DNA from 4 places in the Nocardioides sp. Z24_21 genome. Region 2 is predicted to be linked to each of the others. Evidence: predicted binding sites of a transcription regulator. Region 2 holds the regulator's gene; each other region holds the start of a gene.
The links. The regulator LexA, encoded in region 2, represses DNA repair genes until DNA is damaged. The targets are predictions, from matches to a motif close to TCGAACANNTGTTCGA.

Region 1 (5,648 bases), on a different contig from region 2:
GCGCGGCAACTGGGTCTGTCACCGAGCACGGTGCGTACCTACCTGCTGCGCTGTGGTGGGGTCAGACCCGATCCTCGGCGTCGATCACGTTGTCGCCTGTCGATGGCGGAGCGCGAGGAGATCTCTCGGGGCTTGGCGGCCCAGGAGTCGATCCGAGCCATCGCGACTCGATTGGGTCGAGCGCCCTCGACGGTTAGCCGAGAGATCAACACCAACGGCGGGCCCAGGCGATACAGAGCAGCCAGAGCCGATCGTGAGGCGTGGTCGCGTGCGACCCGTCCCAAGGCGTGCAAGCTGGCTCTGAACCCGGTGCTGGCTGGCATCGTGGCCGAGAAGCTTCAGCGACGATGGTCACCCCAGCAGATCGCAGGCTGGCTCAAGTCCACCTACCCCGACGACCCGGAGATGCACGTGTCCCACGAGAGCATCTACCGCACCCTGTTCGTCCAGTCCCGCGGCGCGCTGCGCAAAGAACTGACCGCTCACCTGCGCACCGGGCGGGTGATCCGGCGACCCAAGGGAGTTCGGTTGCCCGACGGTCGTGGCGGCCGGCCCAACACGCTGCACATCTCCGAGCGACCGGCCGAGGTAGAGGACCGGGCGGTACCCGGCCACTGGGAAGGCGACCTGGTGTTCGGCAAAGGGATGAGCCCCGTTGCCACCTTGGTGGAGCGCTCGACCCGGTTCCTGATGCTGGTCGCGCTACCTGGTGGCAATCACAAGGCTGACGCGGTCGCCGATGCGCTGGCTGCCGCAGTCACGACGCTGCCGCAGCAACTGACGAAATCCCTGACCTGGGACCTCGGCCACGAGATGGCCCAACACCAGCGGTTCACCGTCGCCACCGGTGTGCAGGTCTACTTCTGCGATCCGAAGTCGCCGTGGCAGCGTGGCAGCAACGAGAACACCAACGGACTTCTGCGTCAGTACCTGCCCCGCCGGGTCGACTTCCGCACCTTGACCCAAGACGACTTCGATGCCATCGCTCAAGAGCTCAACGAACGCCCTCGACAGACCCTCGGCTTCAAGACACCATCACAAGCACTAGCCGAGGTGTTGCGCTGACCGCCTGAACCCGCACCGAGATGCGCGCGTAGAGGCGCCATGTCCTGAGGTGTTTTCGGAGGTCGCCGCCCACTGAGGGACGGCGCCTCCTGGGGCCTGGTCCGACTCGAACGGTGCCGTCATCCTTGGGTTCAGTGACGCCCAGTACCAGCGCTGGGCGTTGAGCAGGCTGGCCGCTAACGATAAGGCAGGGTGCCAGAGTCGTCATCCGTGATGCACCCGGATCTGGCACCCCTCTGTGTCAAGGAGCGGCTTCGGCGTGGGTCTTCCGGGTGGCTGGGGGTGGGCGTCGACACACCCCCCGGATCGCCCCCTACCTTGGGTCGCGTGACCTTCTGGCAGCTGGCCTTCGACGCGAACGACCCGCGGCGGCTCGCGCGGTTCTGGGCAGCCGCGCTGGGCTACCAGCCGTCCCCGCCTCCCGGCTCGGCCACCACCTGGGACCGGCACTACCGATCGCGCCTCGGTGACGACGACGCCTTCGACGACCGGATCTTCGACCCGGCAGGTCTCCGCCCGCCCATCTGGTTCCAGAAGGTCCCCGAGCCGACGACGGGCAAGAACCGACTCCACCTCGACCTCTATCCAACGGGTCGTGACGACACGATGTCCATGGAGCGGCGAGTCGAGCTGGTCGAGGCACGTGTGGTCGAGCTGGTCGGCCTCGGAGCAGCTGTGGAGCGAAGGACGCAAGGCCTCGGCCCCGGTGAGTCGTTCTACTGCGTCGTCATGCGCGACCCCGAGGGCAACGAGTTCTGCGTCAGTTGAGGCCTGTACCAAGGCGAGGCAGTGCGATGCGGTCGTAGCGTCGACCTCTCCATCTGCCGGAGCCGGGGAACGAACCCGGGCCTGCAGCAGATCCGGTGCTGCGTCGCCGTGAGGGACGAACCCCGTGAGGTCTCCCGCTCGGCTGCGGACGTCAGCCCGGGCCGTGGGGGTGGGCGAGGTCGTAGGCGCGCGAGACCTTCTGCGGCACGACCAGGCGCCAGGCGTCGACGACGAGCTCGCGGGCCTCGGCAGGGTCCAGCGTCGCAAGGTCGGCGTGGACCCAGTGGAAGCGCAGGTCGGCCTGCGGGGGCAGGTGGAACCTGTGCGGCTCGCTCTCCACGAGTGCGGCGCGCTCCTCCTTGGGGAACCCGAACCCCATCACGCGCTCGTCGAGGGAGAACGCGACGTAGACGATCTGCTTGACCCGGAACTTCAGGCGCCCTCGTACGTAGACCTCGTAGGAACGTTCGAGCTCCGACCCGAGCGCGCGGACGTCGTCGATCACCGCCACTCTCGCACCACCACCGCACCGGCCCCTCAGGACGCGGCCGCGGGGATCGCGAGTCGGCCCATCGAGACATCGTCCTCCCTCGTTGACCGGGTGTCACCGGCTCCTGCTCGCCCGATGACCGACCGAAACTGTCCCGCCCGTGCCTCCTATCTGCGTCGATGGAAGCGGAGGTCGCCGTTGGGGAGCCGGTCGACCCGGTGTCCGGCGTCGTGGACGCGGTGATGGTGGTGGGTGCAGAGCAGGAGGCCGTTGGCGAGGTCGGTGGGTCCGCCGTGGTGCCAGGGCTCGAGGTGGTGGGCCTCGCACCAGGTGGCGGGGATCTCGCAGCCCTCGGCACGGCAGGTGCGGTCGCGGACCAGGAGCGCCTTGCGCTGCGCGGGGGTGAAGAGGCGCCGGACACGGCCGAGGTCGATCGGCGGGCCCTCGCCGCCGAGGACCACCGGAAGGATCCTGGCGCTGCACGCCAGGCGGCGCGCCTCGGCGGCGGTGATCCGGTCCCCCGTGAGCTCGTCGCCCGGCACCAGTCCCGAGCCGAGCAGGTCCGCCGTGGCGAGCTCGGCCCTGAGCGACTCCAACGAGATGGTGACGACCACGGTGGTCGCGTCGCCGCCGTGGACCGGCAGCCGACCGGCGTCGAGGGTCTCGAGGAGCTGGATCCACGCCTCGCCCATCCGGCGCGGGTGGGGAAGCCGCTCGGCGACGTCGCCCCCGGCGGGACCAGCCAGTCGCGGGTTGGTCAAGGCCTCCAGGTAGGTCACCCACCGTGTCGCCGCGGCGTCGGGGAGCCGGCCGGAGATGCGGGTCGTGCCGTCGCCGAGCCGACGCATCGTCAGCCGGGTGTGCTCGCGGGCGTGGGCCTCGAGGTCGGCGAGCCGAGCGGCTTCGGCTCGCTCGGCGACCTCGGGCGCGACGACGTCGAGGATGCGGCGCCCGATGCGACCGAGCTCCTTGGGACCGAACTCCCCCGCCCGGTCGACGAGGTGCGCCTCGGCCAGCGACACGGTCTCGGCGGCGACGGCACCGGGCAGCGCGGTGAGCGCACGATCGATCACCCGCGCCTGCGCCAGGCTCGCGGCGCCCTCCCGCATGGCGGCCGCGAGGACCGGCCGGTGGCGGTCCAACGACTCGGCCAGGCGCAGGTCGGACCGCGCGTCCGCGAACGACGTGCGGGTCTGCTGCGCCAGCCAGCCGGCGGCGTCCCGGGCCGCGGTGTCGGCAGCGAGGTCGCCGGCCTCGGCGAGGATCCGCAACCGCAGCTCGGCCAGCTGTCCCTCGGCCCGACCCAGCTCACGCAACGCGCTCGCCTTCTCGGCGGTGGTCATGAACGTCGGGTTGGCCCCGGACACCGACTTGAGGCGCGCGCGGACGTCGCAGGCGGCGGCGATGATCGGGTGCACCACCACGGACCTCCTCCACGTCGACGACGAGCCGATCGCGCACGCGCGCGATCGATCGATGGTCGTCGCTCCTGGAGGCCCGGGTCCCCGGACTATTACGTCACCCTCGCAACTCGCTCCACTCAGCCATGGCCCGGGCGACGCCCTGGAGCCATGGACCTATGGTGCGTCCGATCAGACTACGCGCTCTTGCGCATATTCGCAAGCGTGTTCGATCGCGGACGAGCGGCGCGGAGCCCACCGTCGCGGGGACGGACGCCGCAGCGCCGCACCCGCCCGGGCGTCTCCCCCTCCGCAGGGAGCGGCTGCTGCTCGTACCGCCCGCGGGGCGGCCCGCCCCGACCTGAGGTCCCCGCTCGCCGCCCGAGGCAGACACTCGCGCGGGGTGCGCCTATCGTCACAGGGTGACGGCACGGGTGGCAGAGGTGATGCTGCGGTCCCCGATCGTCCTGGACGGGGAGGCGACCGTGGCCGACGTACAGGAGGTCCTCGCCAGCCCCCACGTCCACATGGTGCTGCTCACCGGCACGGGCCGGGTCGGCGAGCAGCTGCTCGGCACGCTCGTGCGCCGGGACCTCGCCGCCGCCGGGTCCGGGGAGCAGCCCGCTCTCGCGCATGCCGTGCTCGAGGGGCGCACCATCGGCGCCGACCTGCCCGCGGAGCAGGTACGCCGGGCGATGCGCGCCGTGGGCGAGCGGCGCGTCGCCGTGGTCGACCGCCAGGGGCTGCTGGTCGGGCTGCTCTGCCTCAAGCGCCACGGAGGTGGCTTCTGCACCGACGCCGGCGTCGCCTCGCGGCGCGCCGAGCGCACCGACGGCCCCGGCGCTCAGGCCAGCAGGACGTAGGAGCCCAGGGCCACCAGCCACGACACGAACGACCCCAGCAGGAAGTACTCGGTGAGCTGGTGGATCCGGTCCTGGTCGCGCCGCGACGAGAGCTCGGGGAAGCGCAGCAGCCCCTTGGCGGCGACGACCACGCTGGCCGCCGTCACCTGCCCGCCGAGGGCGAGGGCGAGGATGAAGACGCGCTCGAGCGGACCCAGCAGGCGCCCGCCCTTGAGCCGGGTGGGCGGCATCGCGCCGTCGGCCCGCGGGTTGATGGTGCCGGTCGCCTTGAGCACCAGCCGGACCAGCACGTTGCCGGTGGAGAGCTGGATCGCGAACGCGCCGAGAAGCAGCAGGAACCGGTCGGGACCGACGCCGTCGAGATCGCCCACGGCGAGGGAGTCGAGCCACCGGGCCAGCGGGCCGGAGGCCTCCGGCGCCAGCCCGGAGCAGGCGATCGCGCCCACCAGCGCCACCAGGAACACGCCGAGCGGCAGCCGGGCCGCCTTCGGTCCCGGGTGGCCGAAGCCCCACGTGACCGTCAGGCCCCACAGCAGCACCACGACCGCGATGCCCAGGAGCGCCGCCACGTCCCGCCCCGACGTCAGCCCGGCCAGCAGGCCGGTGCACAGCGCCACCAGCGCCCCGACGCACTCGGGCAGGTAGCGCGTGCGGCGCACGGCGTGGATCAGGTCGGTGACCGCGAACCCGATCAGCAGGATCCCGAGCCAGCTCATCGGTCTCCTTCCTCCGGGTCGTCGCCCCCACTGGCGGGCGCGAGCAGGTCGTGGGCCGCGACGATCGCCGCGAGCCCGTCGGCGCGCACCCGCTGCGACACCGCGGACGCGCTGATCCCCAGGGCGTCGGCGACGTCGCGCTGGGTCTCGTGGGACAGCAGACCACGCAGCACCGACACCGAGCGCGCCGACAGGCCGCTGACCCGCTCGTCACGCAGCACCAGCCCGGCGTTGACCAGGGCGGGGTCCGCTCCCCCGGCGGCGCCGTCGGCCACGACGTACGCCGTGCGCAGCCACCGCTGGGCCGGGCTGTGCTCCGCGCTGGCGGCGGCCTCGATCGCCACCC
Region 2 (5,648 bases):
ATGCGCCAGTCGCGCCCGACCCGCCCCAGGAAGACGTTCAGGACTTCCCGTCCACCGGCGAAGGACTGCTCCTCTTCGCCCTGGGCGTTCAAGACTCTGGTTGGGCCAAGGACGCGGATGAGCCTGTACTGGTTCGCGCCTCCGGCCGACTGAACGCTGGCTACTCGGAGACTTGCCAGCTCAACTAGGCCACCTTCGGAATAGATCTGATCCACTTGATCCGCGAAGTCGGAGCAGGGCTTGCACTGTGGCCCGAATGCTCGATAGGCGCTGGTGTCCCCGGTGTTCTGAGCCGCCAGCGCCGCCGCTTGCCACCTCCGAATGAAGTCCTCCGGACTCTCGACGGCGACCGTCTCGGTCTCCGTGGGTGTCGGGGTCGGCGAGGAGCTGGTGGGATCGGGGATCTTGGGCTCGGGGGCGGGTTCGTCGGAGCACCCGGCCACAAGGAGCGGGACGGCGAGGGTGAGGGCGAGTGCGCGGGGCAGGTGCATGAAGTGCCTCCCGAGAACGACATCAGCACGCTGAAACTACCCATTCCCGCGCCCCCGCAACCACCCCGGCGACGAAACCTGTGGACGACGCCCCAGCGGGGCCGGGATGGAAATGCGCCGAGGGGCGGGCCCGTGGGCCCGCCCCTCGCCTTCCCCTGGTCCACCAGCCGGGGTCGAAGCGGCTGATGGAGGCCTCGCGCGTCAGTCGGAGACGACCGGGACGCGGAGCTTCTGGCCGGCCGCGAGGCCGGCGGACTCGAGGGCGTTGAGCCGCTCGATCTCGGTCATCACCGCGCGGACGTCGCCGTCGGTGGCGATGTCGCTGGCGATCCCCCACAGGGTGTCGCCGGGCGCCACCTGGACGATCTGGGTCGGGGCGGGCTGGCCGGCCTCGCCGGTGCCGACCGCGCCGCCGGCGAGGACGAACGCCACGGCGAGGGCGAGGAACAGCGAGGTCAGGAAGACCACGAGCCGGCCACGGCGGGTCAGCCGCACGGTGGAGCGGCACTGGGCAGCAGCCGGGGCGAAAGCGGGGGAAAGGCTGAGGGTGCTCATGGTGGCCTCCTGGGGAAGAATCAGCCGGTCGTCTCTGTCGAGCGAATGTCTAGTCGGGCCCACCGACAGTGGCCTCGGCCACCGGTGGTCGATCAGACGTTCGATCGAACATGTGTACGACGGTAGAGCACGTGTTCGAACGACGCAAGCACCTCGTCGAACAAATGTTCGGGGCTTCCCAGGTGGAGACGTCAGCGGCGCTTCATGGCGCGCCGGCCCTGCGCGGCGAAGAGCCCGGCCGCGTGCTGCATCAGCCCGGGAGCCAGCGCCGAGCCGCGCACGACTCCCCCGCGCCACCCCGGCACGGCACGCACCACCCGGCTCGACCCGACGAGCTCGACCGCGGCCGCCGCGACGTCCGCCACGGCCAGGATCGGGCCTCCCGAGTAGACCAGCTGCGACCCCAGGCCGTCGGGGTCCTGCGCGGCGAGCATCGCGGTGTCGACCCCGTCGGGGCACAGGGCGTGGACCCGCACCCCGCGCGGCGACTCGGCGTTGACCGACGTCGACAGCGAGACGACCGCGGCCTTCGTGGCCGCGTACACGCTGTATCCCGGCACCGGGCCGAGGCCGGCGAGCGAGGCCACGTTGACGACGTCGCCACCCGCTGGGCCGAACGCCGCGAGCGCCGCGCGGGTGCCCCACATCGTGCCGAGCAGGTTGACCTCGACCAAGCGGCGCACCTGCTCCTCCGCCAGCTCGGCGAGCGTGCCGTCGTCGCCGACGCCGGCGTTGTTGAACCACGCGGTCAGCTCGCCGTGGCGAGCCGCCTCCTCCGCCACGAGCCGGTGCGACGCAGGGTCGCGTACGTCCTGGGCCAGGCCGGCGACCGCGCCGATCTCGTCCGCGGTGGCGGTCGCCGCGGCGCCGTCGAGGTCGCCGATCAGGACCCGGTGGCCGCGGGCGATCATCAGCTCGGCGATGCCGCGACCGATCCCACGCGCACCACCCGTCACGACGCTCACGGTGGGGGTCCCGGTCGAGGAGGGTGTCGAGGAGCGTGTCGTCATGGCGGGACCCTAGCGACACGCGGCTTCGAACAGGTGTTTGATCCTGACCTGCCGGGCGGTCTACGGTGGGCGCACCAGCTCCTCCCTGACCAGCCGTGGACGGAGGGGGCAACCGCACTGGAGGACGCATGGCCAAGCAGGACGACAAGAACGTCATCGAGATGCCCGACGGACCCCCGGACGCCACCGGCCTGACCCCGCGCCAGCAGCGGGTGCTCGCCACGATCAAGGACTCCATCGAGACCAAGGGCTACCCGCCGTCGATGCGCGAGATCGGCCGGGCCGTCGGCCTCACGTCGTCCTCGAGCGTCGCCCACCAGCTGCGCGTGCTCGAGGGCAAGGGCTTCCTCAAGCGCGACCCCAACCGTCCCCGCGCCCTCGAGGTGTTCCTCCCCGAGGTGATGGCCGCCCGTCGCAGCATGTCGAGCGGCGAGGAGACCTCGATCGACGAGACCGGCATCGGCGACGCGATGCCGACGGCGATCAACATCCCGGTCGTCGGCCGCATCGCCGCCGGTGGCCCGATCCTCGCCGAGGAGCAGGTCACCGACGTCTTCCCGCTGCCCAAGCAGCTCGTCGGCGACGGCACCCTCTTCCTCCTCGAGGTCTCCGGCGACTCGATGGTCGACGCGGCGATCTGCAACGGCGACTACGTCGTGATCCGCCAGGAGCAGACGGCCACCAACGGCCAGATCGTCGCCGCGCTGATCGACGGCGAGGCGACCGTCAAGACGTTCCAGCGCAAGGACGGCCACGTGTGGCTGCTCCCCCACAACGACGCCTACGACCCGATCCCCGGCGACGACGCGACGATCCTCGGCGTGGTGACGGCGGTCCTGCGCAGCCTCTGACCTACCGCGCGGAGCCGGACGCGGCGGCGACCAGCGCCGCCGTCAGCTCCTGCACGCCGGTCCGCGGACGACGCTCGCGGCTCAGCGCGTAGACGGTGCGGGTCGGTGGCGCGACCAGACGGCGTACGGCGACGCCCGCCGGCAGGCCCGGCACCAGCATCGCCGGCACGAGGGCGACGGCGAGCCCGGCCGCGACGAGTGCCACCTTGCCGAGCAGGTCGCCCGCCACCAGCTCGACCCTGGGCTCGAACCCGACCCGGCCCGCGGCCCGCTCGAGCAGGCTGCCCGAGCCGGGGTGGTCCTCGGCCCAGATCTCGTCGGCGAACGACGTGAGCCGCACGCGCCGGCGGCCGGCGGCCAGGGCGTGCCCCGCGGCCAGGACGACGCACATCTCGTCCTCGAGCAGTCTCGTACGTCGCACCTCGGGGTCCGTGGGCAGGCCGGGTGGATAGTCGGTGACCACCGCGACGTCCACGTCGCCCGTGCGCACCCGCTCGTGCAGCCGGGCCGAGCCGTCCGAGCGCAGCGCCACCCGCGGACCCTCGGCCGGGAGCGACCGCAGCGTGCGGGGCACGAGGTCCACGGAGGCGGAGGGCACGGCGCCGAGGGTGAGCGGCACCGCGTCGCCAGCGCGGGCGCGACGTACGGCGTCCCTCGCCCGGGCCGCCTCACCCACCAGCAGGCGCGCGTGCGGCAGCAGCGCTTGCCCTGCGGCCGTCGGCCGGACCCCGCGCGGCAGGCGCTCGAGCAGGGCCTCGCCGAGGTCGTGCTCCAGGCTCGCCACCTGGCGCGAGATCGCCGACTGGGTGTAGCCGAGCTCGTCGGCCGCGGAGGAGCCGGCCTCGCACACCGCCACGAAGGTCCGCCACGCCGTCAACGCCATGCAGAGAAGTATGCGCAGACCGCATGGAGCGATGCGACACCTCCGCTTGTCGCAGGCCGCTGCCGGTTCCATGGTCGTAGGCATGAACGAACACGTGGTGGTGCTGGGGCTCGGGCGGATGGGCCGGGCGATGGCAGAGACCCTTGCCTCCGCGGGCGCACGGGTCGCGTCGTGGAGCAGAGGCGGCGGCGGGACGGCCGGCACGGCCCCGGAGGCGTTGGCGCGCCCGGGGCCGGTCATGCTCGCCGTCTACGACGGGCCTGCCTGTCGCGCGGTGCTCGCCCAGGTCGCCGAGCACCTCGCCGGGCGACTGGTCGTCGTCACGAGCACGGTCGGAGTCGACGAGGCCGACGCGCTGGCGTCGATCGTGTCCTCGGCGGGCGGCCGATACGTCCACGCGCCCGTCGTCGGCTCCGTGCCGGCGGTCCGGGCCCGCACCCTGCGCCTCCTGGCGGGCGGACCGGCAGCCGACTCGAGGAAGCGGTCACGGCACTGACACCGGTGCTGGGCGGCGTGAGCCGGTTCGCCACCCCGCGCGAGGCCGCGGCCGCCAAGCTGGTCGCCAACGCGTCGCTGGCCGCCGCGCTGCTCTCCGTGCGCGACTGCCTGGCCGGCGCAGCGGCGCTCGGGCTCCCGCTCACCGCGGCGCTCGACGTGCTGGCCCTCGGGCGGCTCGGCGACACCGTGGGATCGCTCCGCCCTCGCCTCGAGCGCCCCGACCAGACCGCGCACTTCACCGTCGACGCGCTCGTCAAGGACCTCGGGCTCCTCGCAGCTGCGGGAGGACCCTCGGCCCCGCTCGACCGGCTCTCCCGCCTCGTCACGACGGGTCGGTTGACCGGAGCCGACGACGTGTCGGCCGTGGCGCTCTCCGCCTCCACCCGGACGGCCACGTCGTGACCGGCATCGACGACGTGCGGGCGCCGCTGCACGCCTATGCCCGCGGGCACGCTACGGGGGACCCGTCGTGGTTCCGCACCGCGTTCCTGCCCACCGCGCACGTCGAAGGGCTGCGTGAGGGCACCTTCACCTCCTGGTCGATGGACGACTACTGCGCGTTGTTCGACGGCACGCCGGCGCCCGACGAGGCGGACCGGAGCAGGACCGTCGACCAGGTGTGCGTCGAAGGGACCGTCGCCACGGCGACCATGACGCTGCGCCACGGGGAGTCCGTCTTCACCGACATGTTCGTCCTGGTGCGGGTCGACGGCGTCTGGCGGATCGCCAACAAGGTCTACCACCGGCACGCGTCCTGACGCGGACCGGTGCACCTCAGGGTCCGGCGGGCACGATGGCTCCATGAGCCACCTCGAGCAGTCCTATGACTACGTCATCGTCGGTGCGGGGGTCGCTGCGGCGAGCGCCGCGAAGGGCATCCGCTCGCGTGACGAGAGCGGCCGCATCGCCGTCATCGGCTCCGAGCCCGACAAGCCCGTCTACCGACCGGCGCTGTCGAAGGACCTCTGGCTCAAGGACGACGAGACGCTCGAGGGGGCGTCGCTGGCCTACGACCTCGACGACGACGACGCGGTCGACCTCGCCACCGACACGACCGTGACGGAGATCGACCCCGGCGCCCATGTCGTACGCCTCGCCGACGGGAGCACCGTCGGCTACGGCAAGCTGCTGCTGGCCACCGGTGCCGAGCCCCGCCAGGTCCCCGTCGACCCGGGCCCGCGGGTCGTCTACTACCGCACCGCCGCCGACTACCAGCGGCTGCGGACGATCGCGACCGAGGGCAGCCACGTCGTCGTCGTCGGTGGCGGCTACATCGGCTCGGAGATCACCTCCGCCCTGGTGCAGAACGGCGTCGAGGTGACGCTCGTGCTCGACCGCGAGGACGTGCAGGAGCAGATGT
Region 3 (5,648 bases), 880 kb from region 2:
CGGGTGCTCGAGGGAGAACCAGACCACGCCCAGCACCGCGGCGTCCTCGGTGATGCTGGCCAGCACGTTGGTGGCGGGCTCGGGGGAGGAGTTGAGCGCCAGCCGCCCGCCCGCCTTGGCGAGGTGGCTGAGCAGGGCCGTGCCCCCGCCGACCACGCCGAGCACGGCCTGGTCGAGGGAGGAGGCGTCCCCGGCGAGCAGCACGCCGATGACCGCCCCCGCGGTGGGGCGCACGGCCGTGGAGATCGCGTCCCACGTCGAGTCGATGTAGGGGATCTTGTCGGCGACGAACTCCATCGCGTACATGAAGCCCGCCGCGGCCAGCACGTCCCACCGGCCCAGCGCGTCGGGGATGTCGGCGAAGGAGCCGAGCCGGTCGGCGACGCCCAGCACCAGGACCACGAGGTAGGCGTTGATGCCGCTCGCCCACCCGCTCGAGAACGTCAGTGCCAAGGCGTCCATCAGGCCGGCACCTCAGGCGACCTCGACCTCGACGGCGCCCGTCATCGCCACCAGTTCGTCGAAGGACGTGGAGAACACCGCGGCCGGGTGGCCGGCCGCCGCCCACACGACGTCGTGGCGTCGCAGCCACGGGTCGATCCACGTGCGGATCGGGGCCGGGTGGCCGAGCGGGGAGACGCCGCCGATCACCTGGCCGGTGTGGAGCCGGACGAAGTCGGGGTCGGCCCGCCGGAGGCGCGCGACACCGATGCGCTCGGCCACCGCGGCGGTGTCGACCCGGTGTGCGCCCGAGGTGAGGACGAGGACCGGCTCGCCGTCGGCGTCGAAGAGCAGGCTGTTGGCGATCGCGCCGACCTCGCAGCCGAGTGCCGCCGCGGCGAGAGCCGCGGTGTGGGCGCTGTCGGGCAGGATGACCACGTCACCGGTGCCGCCGCGCCGGTGGAGGTCATCTCGGAACGAGGTGATCGATGCGTGCTCCGTCGACATGGCGCGAGCCTAGCGACCCGACGACGAGCCCCAGGGGAGATCCGATGGCGCGCGACCTGCCGCGATCCGTGGTCAACAGCCTGCGCGTGCTCGTGCTGATCGTCGCCACGGCGGGCCTGATCACGCTCCTGATCCGGCTGATGCGCGACGACGTGATCCTCGGATGGGCCGAGGGCAACCCGTCGGCGCAGGGGCTCCTGGCCCAGGGTGGCATCGAGCTGCTCCGCGAGAGCCCGATCGTGCCGGGCTTCGTCGCCCTGTCGATCGTCGCGTTCGTCGGCTTCGCCGCCCTCGTCCTCGTGCTCGGGTCCCTCTTCGTCGGCGGCCACGGCTGGACCCGGCCCGTGCTCACGGGCACCGCGGGCATCGGCGTCCTGGTCGGGGTGGTCTGTCTCGACGCCCGCCTCCCGGCGGTGTTCGTCGTGCTCTCGGCGCTGGTGATCGTCGAGGGCCTGGTGCTGTCGTTCTTCCTGTGGCGCCGCGAGACGACCGCCTTCCTGCGCGGCGACTGAGCGGGGCGGCCCGCCCCGGCCCGCCCCGGCCCATCCCTCGCCCGGCCCATCCCTCGCCCGGCCTTGACGGGCTGTCGGTGGCAGGTAGTACCGTGGCGGTGTTCGAACATCTGTTCGATGCGACCCGGGTGGGCGTGACCTCGACCCCACCTCCACCCGGGTCGGCCCCGGGGTCGACCGAGGTGCGGAGGAGGCACGATGAGTCAGGACCACGACCCTGTCGAGGTGCGGAGCGGGGTGACGGACGACTCCCGCGGCTCGCCGGTCGCCCGGACCGAGGAGCGGGCATGAGTGCCGCCGCTGCGAGCGCCCGCCGCCACCCACTGGCGCAGCCGGGCCCGCACCTGCTGCCGGCCACCGCCCACTCCTACCTCCAGCGCTCCGCCACGTCGCTGCGCGACGCGATCACGGCTCGCGACGTGCCCACGCGCTACGCCTGCGCCCACGTCGCGGCCCTCTGCGCGGCGGCCGCACTGCTTGCCGCCCGCGCCCGGCCCGCGCCGCGGGGGCGCCGGCAGAAGAACGCCTGGGTGCTGCTGGCCGAGGTCGCCCCCGAGCTCTCCGAGTGGGCGACCTTCTTCGCCGCGGGTGCGGCCAAGCGGGCCGCCGCCGAGGCGGGCTCGACCCGTGCCGTGAGCGAGCGGGAGGCCGACGACCTGGTGCGCGACGCCGACCGCTTCCTGGCCGTGGTCGAGCAGACGCTCGGCCTGGTCCCGCACGCGAGCGTCGCCTGAGGCGGGGAGAGAGGTGACCTCCGACTCGCGCGTCCTCCCGTCCGGACGATCCGGGCGCGCCCGCGTGCGCCCGCGGGGCTCGGTCGACGAGCCACTAGGGTGGCGCCCATGGCCCAGCCGTCCGCCAGCCCGTCCGCCAGTGAGCGCCGCCAGTCCGTCCGCAGCGGCGTGGCCTGGGAGGGCGTACGCCGGCTCCTGGAGCACCGTGGTGACGCGGAGGGTCGGCCCGCCCGCATCGTCGACGTCGGCGGCGGCACCGGCGGCTTCGCCGTGCCCCTGGCCGAGCTCGGCCACGCCGTCCGGGTCATCGACCCCAGCCCCGACGCGCTGGCCGCGCTCGACCGACGCGCCCGCGAGCGTGGTGTGGCCGACCGCGTCACCGGGCAGCAGGGCGACCTGTCCGACCTGCCGCACCTCGTCGACGAGGCCGACCTCGCCGACCTCGTCCTGTGCCACGGCGTGCTGGAGATGGTCGACGACGCCGCCGCGTCGGTGGCCTCGATCGCCGGGGTGCTGCGCCCCGGCGGGCACCTCAGCCTCCTGGTGGCGCAGCGTCACGCCGCCGTGGTGGCGCGCGCCATGGCCGGGCACTTCCAGGCCGCCCGTGAGCTGCTCGACGACGGCGGGTCGTCGGCGGGACAGCCCGGACGCGGTGGGCACCGCTTCACCCACGACGAGGTCGTCGAGCTGCTCGCCACCGCGGGCCTGCGTCCCGAGAGCGTGCACGCCGTCCGCGTCTTCGCCGACCTCGTCCCGGGCAACCTCCTCGATCTCGAGCCGGGCGCGACCGCGGCGCTGCTCGAGCTCGAGCAGGCCGTGGCCACCCGCCCCGAATACCTCCCCCTCGCTGCCCAGCTCCACGTCATCGCCCGGCGCTGACAGTCGCCCCCGCGGGGGCCGGCGGTGACCGAGACGCCGCTCCTCCACGTCGACATGGACGCGTTCTTCGCCTCCGTGGCGCTGCGGGAGCGTCCCGACCTGGTCGACCAGCCGGTGGTGGTGGGCGGCAGCGGGCGCGGCGTCGTGCTGGCCGCCAACTACGTCGCGCGCGGCTACGGCATCCGCTCGGCGCTGCCGATGGCGCGGGTGCGTCGGCTGTGCCCGCACGTCGTGGTGCTCGCGCCCGACTACGCCGCCTTCGCCGGCGTCTCCGCCTCGGTGATGGAGACCTTCCGCGACGTCACTCCCGTGGTGGAGGCGATGTCGCTCGACGAGGCCTTCCTCGACGTGCGCGGTGCGACCCGACGCCTGGGCGAGCCCCGTGAGATCGCGGAGCGGCTCAGGGCCACCATCCACGACGAGCAGGGCATCACCTGCTCGGTGGGGGTCGCGGCATCGGTGTCGGTGGCCAAGGTCGCGAGCCGGCGCGCCAAGCCCGACGGCGTGGTGGTGGTGCCGCCCGCCGAGGTCGCGTCGTTCCTGCACCCGCTCGACGTCGGGGAGCTCTTCGGCGTCGGCGAGAAGACCCGGACGGTGCTGCGCCGCGCCGGCCTCCTCACCGTGGGCGACGTCGCGCACACGCCGCTCGCCACCCTCCAGCAGACCCTGGGCCGCCACCTCGGTCGCCACCTCCACCAGCTCGCGTGGGGCACCGACCGCAGCGAGCTCTCCGCGACACCCGGCCCCCACGAGCCCGAGAGGTCGATGGGTGCGGACGAGACCTTCGCCCGCGACACCGACGACCGCGAGGTCGTCGTCCGCGAGCTCCTGCGCCTCTCCGCGCGGGTCACCGGCCGGATGCGTGCGGCCGGCGTGGTCGGGCGCACCATCACGCTCAGGGTCCGCTTCGCCGACTTCACGACCATCACGCGCTCGCGCACGATGCCCGAGGTGACCGACGTGACGGTGGAGGTGCACCGTGCGGTGACCAGGCTCTACGACGCGCTCCGGCTGCGGCGCGAGCGCCTGCGTCTGGTCGGCGTCCGCGTCGAGGGTCTGGTCCCTCGGGCGACGGTGCAGCGGCAGCTGGTGCTCGGCGAGCCCGAGCACGGATGGGCCGAGGCCGACCGTGCGGTGGACCGGGCCACGCGCCGCTTCGGGGCGGCCGCCGTGCGCCCGGCGAGTCTCGTGTGAGGGAGGCGTTCCTCGCCCCTCGGACGGAATTTTCTGGGGGACGCCTACCCTAGGCGCAGCAGCGTGCCTAGACTTGCAGCAGAAGGTGAGGAGGAACCGTGGAGCTCTCCGAGGAAGAACTGCGAATGCTCGAGCAGATGGAGCGCGCCCTCGTCGAGGAAGACCCCAAGCTCGCCTCCACCCTGCGCGGCACGTCCTTCCAGCGGGCTGCTCGCCGCCGGATGATCCTGGGCGGTGCCGTGCTCCTCGTCGGCATCGGTCTGCTGATCGTCGCGGTGCTCCTCGACCTCAACGCCGTCCTCCAGACGGTGGTCGGTGTGCTGGGCTTCGTGGTGATGCTCGGCGGCGCGATCCTGGCCCTGACCTCCGCGCGCAGTCCCGGTCACCCGGCGGCTCCCACGGTGCGTGCCTCGGGCCGCACCGGCTTCGGGGTCGTCGACGGCGGTCGCCCCAGCCGGCCCGCCCGGCAGCGCTCGGGCGGCCCCTTCATGGAGCGCATGGAGGAGCGGTGGCGTCGCCGCCGCGAGCGCGGCCTCTGACCTCCGCAGCACGCGCATCACGTCCCATCGACGCCAGGCGCCCGCTCGTCCGACTGCGTCCCTCGGCTGGGAGCTGAGCCTGTTCCTGCTGACGCTCGGCCTCGTGGGCGTCGCGATCGTGACGGCCACGCCGTCCTTGGCGATGGTCGCTGTCATGGTGTGCGCCGCCGCTGCTCCCGTGGCCGTCGTCAGCTTCTTCGTCCGGCTGGTCGCGGCGATGATCGACGAGAGTCGGCGTCGGCGGCTGCTCCGCCGTGTGACCTGGGCCCGACCTGAGCCCGGCCTGAGCCCTGCCCCGTTCCTGCCGGGCCGGGCCGTCAGCCGACGAGCTCGTCGACCGTCTGGGTGGACTCCCGGTCGGGGGTCGCGGTCGTGGCCCGGGCCGACCGGGAGCGGCGACGCCACGACGTACGCCGTCCCACCACCGATGCGGGCCACCACCGCGCCCTGCGCTCCTCGCGCGGCGTCACGCCTGCGGCCAAGGACTCCTCGACGACGAGGAGGTCGGCGCCGAACCGGTCGGCGGTGCAGGTCTCGGGATCGCGGGCGTAGCGGCTGCGCTCCAGCGTGACGACGAGCCGGTCGAGCGCCTGGGCGGCCCCGGGAGCCTGATCGCGTCCGCGCCGCGGCCGGTCGGGCCGCGACGCGTCGTCGACGGGTGCCGCGAGGAGCCGGCCGATCCAGTCGCCGGCCCGACGCGGCGAGCGGCCGTCCGGCCATGCGTGGCCGAGGTCGACGGCCACGTCGCGCAGCTCGGCCCAGAGGTCCTCGATGCCGCCCTCGAGTCGGCGGCGCCGACGTGCCCGCCGGACCAGGTGCGGCGTCGCCAGCACGAGCGCCAC
Region 4 (5,648 bases), on a different contig from region 2:
GCGGCGGGAGACGTGGCCGACCTCTACGCCGGTGTGACGGGCGCGGCCGCGGACCGCCCCGGGCTGCGCTCCAACGGCGACCGCTTCACCGTCGCCTCCCTCGGCACCTACCACCTGCACGACGTCGTGCACCACCTGCACGACGTGGGGGCCGGGCTCGGGTGAACGAGACGGTCCGGGCCTACGACCTCGACGCCGCGGCGTACGCCGACGCGTCGCCGGTCGTGCCGGCCTCGGTCCGTGCCGACATCGAGGACTTCGTCGACCGGCTGGGCCCGGGCGCCCGGGTGCTGGAGATCGGGTCCGGCGGGGGTCGCGACGCCCGGCTGATCGAGGAGCTCGGCCTGCGGGTGCGGCGTACGGACGTCTCGCAGGGCTTCGTCGACCTCCTGCGCCAGCGAGGATGGCAGGCGGACCTCCTCGACCCCCTCGTCGACGACCTCACCTCGCCGGAGGGCCCCTACGACGCCGTGTGGTCCAACGCCTCGCTGCTCCACGTCGCCCGGGCGGACCTGCCGACAGTGCTCGGGCGCCTCGCCGAGGTCACCCGGCCCGGCGGGCTGCTGCGGATCTCCCTCAAGGAGGGTGACGGTGAGGGGTGGTCGACGCACGGGTCGATCCGCCACCGGCGCCACTTCACCTACTGGCGCGCCGACGCCCTGCGCGCCGTCGTCCTCGGTGCCGGCTGGGCCGAGGTCGAGGTGCGCGGCGAGATCTCGGGCAAGCGGTCGGAGTCGTGGCTCGAGGTGTCGGCGGTCCGTGATGGGGTGTCCCCATGAGGCACACGGAGCTCTGGGCGCGGCTCGACCAGGTCCTCGGGCGTGACTACTCGCGCACCTGGGCCGAGCTCACAGTCGTGCGCGAACTCGACGGGCGCACGACGCGCGAGGCGCTCGACGCCGGCATCCCTCCCAAGCAGGTCTGGTCCGCGGTGCGCCGCCACCTCGAGCTCCCGGACAGCGAGCGGTGACCACCCGGCTGGAGGCTGGCCTCTCCGTGGCCGACGTGCAGCGGCGCACGGTGCGCACCCTCGTCGTCTCGCAGGCCGTCGGCGCCGTCGGCGTGACCATCGGCGTGGCGACGGCCTCCCTGCTGGCTCGTGACATCTCCGGCAGCGAGACGATGGCCGGCCTCGCGCAGACCTTCCAGGTCCTCGGCACGGCTGCGGCGGCCTACTCCCTGGCGCGGGTGATGCGACGCCGCGGACGACGCGTCGGGCTCGTCCTCGGCTACCTCGCGGGCGCGGCGGGCGCGGTGCTGGCGGTCGTCGCCGGCGTCGTCGACTCGATGGCGGTGCTGCTGCTCGGCGCGGTGCTGCTCGGCGCCACGACGGCGGTCAACAACGGCTCGCGCTACGCCGCCACCGACCTCGCCACTGAGGAGCACCGCGCCCGAGCGCTGTCGGTCGTGGTGTGGGCCACCACGATCGGCGCCGTCGCCGGGCCCAACCTCACCGGCGTGGGCGCGAGCGTCGCCCGGTCGATCGGCGTGCCCGAGCTGACCGGCGGCTTCGCCATCGGTGCCGTCGTCCTCGTGCTCGCGGCGGGGTGGGTCTGGTGGCGGCTGCGCCCCGACCCGTTGCTGCTCGCGCAGCAGGAGGCCGGCGCCGCGCCCGACGACCGCGAGCCGCGCGGGCGGTCGTGGCGTCGGTTCGTCGTCGTCGTACGCGACGTGCCGGCGGTCGGCGCCGCGGTGGTGGCGATGGCCTGCGCCCACGCCGCCATGGTCACCGTGATGATCATGACGCCGCTCCACATGGAGCACGGCGGTGCGCACCTCGAGGTCATCGGCTTCGTGATCTCGGTGCACGTGCTCGGCATGTTCGCCTTCTCGCCGCTCGTAGGCTGGGCCGCCGACCGCTACGGCCGCGCCGCGGTCCTGGTCGCCGGGGGAGTCGTGCTGCTGGTCTCGCTCGCGCTGTGCGGCCTGTCGCCGCAGGGCACGTCGTGGCAGATCTTCGCGGGGCTGTTCCTGCTCGGCGTCGGCTGGTCGTGCGCGACCGTCGCGGCGTCGACGGTGATCGCCGACCGCACGCCCATCGAGGCGCGCACCGACGTGCAGGGCACCTCCGACATGGCGATGTCGCTCACCGCCGCCGGGGGAGGCGCGCTCGCCGGCGTCATCGTCGGCTCGCTCGGCTATCCGGTGCTCGCGATGTTCGCCGCGCTGCTGGCGGGCGCGGTGCTGGTCGCGGGCACCCTCACCCACCGCCACGCCTGACCTGCTCCCGACCCCGCCCCGCCCACTCACGAACCGGGCGCGACACGCCGCACCCGGAGCCGACATCGAACACCTGTTCGGGCTACTGTGCTTCCACAGGTATGACGAGGGGCGAGGTTGTCCACAGCGTTCGACCGTCCTGATCAGGGACTGTCGGTGGCTCGCCCTAGCGTCGCAGACGTACCTCTCACGACACGACGACAAGACGGGACACTGCAATGGCTGGTGCAGACCGCGAGAAGGCCCTGGATGCCGCGCTCGCTCAGGTGGAGAAGCAGTTCGGCAAGGGCTCGGTCATGCGACTGGGCGACGAGACGCGTGCCCCGCTCGAGGTGATCCCCACGGGGTCGATCGCCCTCGACGTCGCACTCGGCCTGGGCGGCCTGCCGCGCGGGCGCGTCGTGGAGATCTACGGTCCGGAGTCCTCCGGAAAGACGACGGTCGCCCTCCACGCGGTGGCCAGCGCGCAGGCGGCCGGCGGCATCGTCGCCTTCATCGACGCCGAGCACGCGCTCGACCCCGACTACGCGAAGGCGCTCGGCGTCGACACCGACGCGCTCCTGGTCTCGCAGCCCGACTCGGGTGAGCAGGCCCTCGAGATCGCCGACATGCTGGTCCGCTCCGGCGCGCTGTCGCTGATCGTCATCGACTCCGTGGCCGCGCTCGTGCCCCGCGCCGAGATCGAGGGTGAGATGGGCGACAGCCACGTCGGCCTCCAGGCCCGCCTGATGAGCCAGGCGCTGCGCAAGATGACCGGTGCCCTCAACAACTCCGGCACCACGGCCATCTTCATCAACCAGCTGCGCGAGAAGATCGGCGTGATGTTCGGCTCGCCGGAGACCACGACCGGTGGTCGCGCGCTGAAGTTCTACTCCTCGGTGCGCCTCGACGTGCGTCGCATCGAGACGCTCAAGGACGGCACCGACATGGTCGGCAACCGCACCCGCGTCAAGGTCGTCAAGAACAAGGTGGCCCCGCCGTTCAAGCAGGCCGAGTTCGACATCATGTACGGCAAGGGCATCAGCCGCGAGGGCGGTCTCATCGACGTTGGCGTCGAGGCGGGCATCATCCGCAAGGCCGGCGCCTGGTACACCTACGAGGGCGACCAGCTCGGCCAGGGCAAGGAGAACTCGCGCAACTTCCTCAAGGACAACCCCGACCTCGCCAACGAGATCGAGAAGCTCATCCTCGAGAAGCTGGGCGTCTCTCCCGCCGTCGACAAGCCCGCCGACGACCTGAGCGACGAGCCCATCGGGGTCAATGACTTCTGACCGGGCGCCCGGCTCCGCATCCGGACCCTCGTCGGGTGCGGTCGGGCCGGAGACCCGGCCGGCCCCGTCGTGGGTCGGCGACGTCGGCCTCGGCGTGGAGGCGTGGGTGGGGAAGGTCCCACCCACGCCCACCGGGACCGGCGCCGAGACCCCGGAGCCCGGCACCGATCGCCCTGCCCGAGGCGATCGCGCTGGGCGCGGCAGCGATCGAGGTGGGGGTCGAGGTGGCCGTCGCTCGGGTGGTCGCGGACGCACCCGCACCTGGGAGGAGCGCGAGGCGGCCAGGCTCGCCCGCGAGGAGGCTGCCGCCGCGGAGGTCGAGGCCGACCCCGAGGCGGTGGCCCGCAGGATCCTCCTCGACACCCTCACCGGGCAGGCGCGCTCGCGCCAGGAGCTGGCCGACAAGCTGGCCAAGCGGGGCGTGCCCGACGACCTCGCCGCCGGCCTGCTCGACCGCTTCACCGAGGTCGGGCTGATCGACGACGCCGCCTACGCCCGGCAGTGGGTGGAGAGCCGGCACCGCAGTCGCGGCCTCGCCCCACGCGCCCTGGCCCAGGAGCTGCGGCGCAAGGGCGTCGGCGACGACGACGCCAAGGCCGCGCTCGAGCAGATCGACGAGGACGACCAGCGCATCGCCGCCCGGGCGCTCGTCGACAAGAAGCTGCGCTCGATGGCAGGGCTCGACCCCCAGGTCGCCACCCGCCGCCTGGCCGGCCTCCTCGCTCGCAAGGGCTACCCCGCCGGCCTCGCGTTCTCCGTCGTCCGCGAGGCGCTGGCCGGGGCAGCCGAGGTCGACGAGCCCCACCCCGACTTCTGACCCGGGGCCGGGCTGCGGGCCCGCCTCTCCCACGGGCGACCGCCTCTGGTGGGATGGTGCCGTGAGCGAGCGCGAGGTCCTGACCTACGACCTGTTCGGCACGGCGACGCGCGAGCTGGCCCAGGAGGTGGCCGACTCGGGGTTCCATCCCGACATGATCCTCGCGATCGCCCGGGGCGGACTCGCCCTCGGCATGGGGCTCGGATACGCGCTGGCGGTGAAGAACATCTCCGTGGTCAACGTGGAGTTCTACACCGGCGTCGACCAGCGCCTCGACGTCCCGATCATGCTCCCCCCGACCCCGGCGGCCGTCGACCTGTCGGGCCTGAAGGTGCTGGTGGCCGACGACGTCGCCGACACCGGGCGCACGCTGGAGCTCGTCCACGCGTTCTGCGAGGGACACGTCGCCGAGGTGCGCACGGTCGTCATCTACGAGAAGCCCCAGTCGGTCATCCGACCCGACTACTCGTGGCGGGTCACCGAGCGCTGGATCGACTTCCCCTGGTCGGTGCTGCCGCCGGTCGTGGATCCCGACGCGATGGCGCACTGACGCGTACGCCGTCGTACGGGCGCCGGTGGGCCATGATGACCCCATGAGACCCGCCATCGCCGACGCGCTCCGCCTGCCGGGCGGACCCGTCGACCTCACGACGATCGCGACCGACGCCACGCCCGGCTTCGACGGCACCAAGACCGACGGCAGGTCCGCGCTCGCCGACATGCAGGTCGAGCTGGCCGACCTCCAGGAGCGGCTGTGGGCCGAGCGCACCGCCGGCTCCCAGCGGCGCATCCTGCTGGTGCTCCAGGGCATGGACACCAGCGGCAAGGGCGGCGTGCTGCGCCACACCATCGGCCTGGTCGACCCCCAGGGCATCCGCATCACCAGCTTCAAGGCGCCCACGGAGGAGGAGCTCGCGCACGACTTCCTTTGGCGCATCGAGAAGGGGCTGCCGGAGGCCGGCTACATCGGGGTCTTCGACCGCTCCCACTACGAGGACGTCCTCATCGGCCGCGTCCGCTCCTTCGCCGACCCCGCCGAGATCGAGCGCCGCTACGGCGCGATCAACGACTTCGAGGCCCGGCTGACCGACGAGGGCGTCTCGGTCGTCAAGTGCATGCTCCACATCAGCGCCGCCGAGCAGAACAACCGCCTCGCGGCGCGGCTGGCCAACCCCGACAAGCACTGGAAGTACGACACGAGCGACCTCGACGAGCGGACGATGTGGTCGGCCTACCGCCAGGCCTACGAGATCGCCCTCGAGCGCACGGGCACGGACGCCGCGCCGTGGTACGTCGTGCCGTCGGACAAGAAGTGGTATCGCAACCTGGCGATCGCCCAC

Region 1: the regulator LexA is predicted to act here: its motif matches at 3,941-3,956, upstream of AC3X7Z_RS13295 (HNH endonuclease signature motif containing protein).
Region 3: the regulator LexA is predicted to act here: its motif matches at 1,563-1,578, upstream of AC3X7Z_RS00380 (SAV_6107 family HEPN domain-containing protein).
Region 4: the regulator LexA is predicted to act here: its motif matches at 2,286-2,301, upstream of recA (recombinase RecA).

What each region holds. Positions count from the first base shown of each region.
Region 1 is NZ_JBYTTH010000003.1:368,107-373,754, forward strand. It holds gene AC3X7Z_RS13280 (IS30 family transposase) at 1-1,065, shown strand, start outside; gene AC3X7Z_RS13285 (VOC family protein) at 1,393-1,833, shown strand; gene AC3X7Z_RS13290 (MmcQ/YjbR family DNA-binding protein) at 1,985-2,338, opposite strand; gene AC3X7Z_RS13295 (HNH endonuclease signature motif containing protein) at 2,491-3,744, opposite strand; gene AC3X7Z_RS13300 (CBS domain-containing protein) at 4,146-4,586, shown strand; gene AC3X7Z_RS13305 (hypothetical protein) at 4,568-5,302, opposite strand; gene AC3X7Z_RS13310 (SatD family protein) at 5,299-5,648, opposite strand, start outside.
Region 2 is NZ_JBYTTH010000001.1:955,121-960,768, forward strand. It holds gene AC3X7Z_RS04655 (hypothetical protein) at 1-491, opposite strand, end outside; gene AC3X7Z_RS04660 (LysM peptidoglycan-binding domain-containing protein) at 693-1,046, opposite strand; gene AC3X7Z_RS04665 (SDR family oxidoreductase) at 1,238-2,056, opposite strand; gene lexA (transcriptional repressor LexA) at 2,185-2,907, shown strand; gene AC3X7Z_RS04675 (LysR family transcriptional regulator) at 2,909-3,790, opposite strand; gene AC3X7Z_RS04680 (NAD(P)-binding domain-containing protein) at 3,873-4,286, shown strand; gene AC3X7Z_RS04685 (hypothetical protein) at 4,304-4,690, shown strand; gene AC3X7Z_RS04690 (nuclear transport factor 2 family protein) at 4,687-5,046, shown strand; gene AC3X7Z_RS04695 (NAD(P)/FAD-dependent oxidoreductase) at 5,090-5,648, shown strand, end outside.
Region 3 is NZ_JBYTTH010000001.1:77,206-82,853, reverse strand. It holds gene AC3X7Z_RS00395 (DUF4126 domain-containing protein) at 1-462, opposite strand, end outside; gene AC3X7Z_RS00390 (YbaK/EbsC family protein) at 475-948, opposite strand; gene AC3X7Z_RS00385 (hypothetical protein) at 993-1,460, shown strand; gene AC3X7Z_RS00380 (SAV_6107 family HEPN domain-containing protein) at 1,748-2,194, shown strand; gene AC3X7Z_RS00375 (methyltransferase domain-containing protein) at 2,303-3,073, shown strand; gene dinB (DNA polymerase IV) at 3,098-4,267, shown strand; gene AC3X7Z_RS00365 (SCO2097 family morphological protein) at 4,366-4,806, shown strand; gene AC3X7Z_RS00360 (transglutaminase TgpA family protein) at 5,124-5,648, opposite strand, start outside.
Region 4 is NZ_JBYTTH010000003.1:197,897-203,544, reverse strand. It holds gene AC3X7Z_RS12575 (DinB family protein) at 1-165, shown strand, start outside; gene AC3X7Z_RS12570 (class I SAM-dependent methyltransferase) at 162-779, shown strand; gene AC3X7Z_RS12565 (DUF3046 domain-containing protein) at 776-970, shown strand; gene AC3X7Z_RS12560 (MFS transporter) at 997-2,220, shown strand; gene recA (recombinase RecA) at 2,439-3,491, shown strand; gene AC3X7Z_RS12550 (regulatory protein RecX) at 3,481-4,308, shown strand; gene AC3X7Z_RS12545 (phosphoribosyltransferase) at 4,370-4,858, shown strand; gene AC3X7Z_RS12540 (PPK2 family polyphosphate kinase) at 4,902-5,648, shown strand, end outside.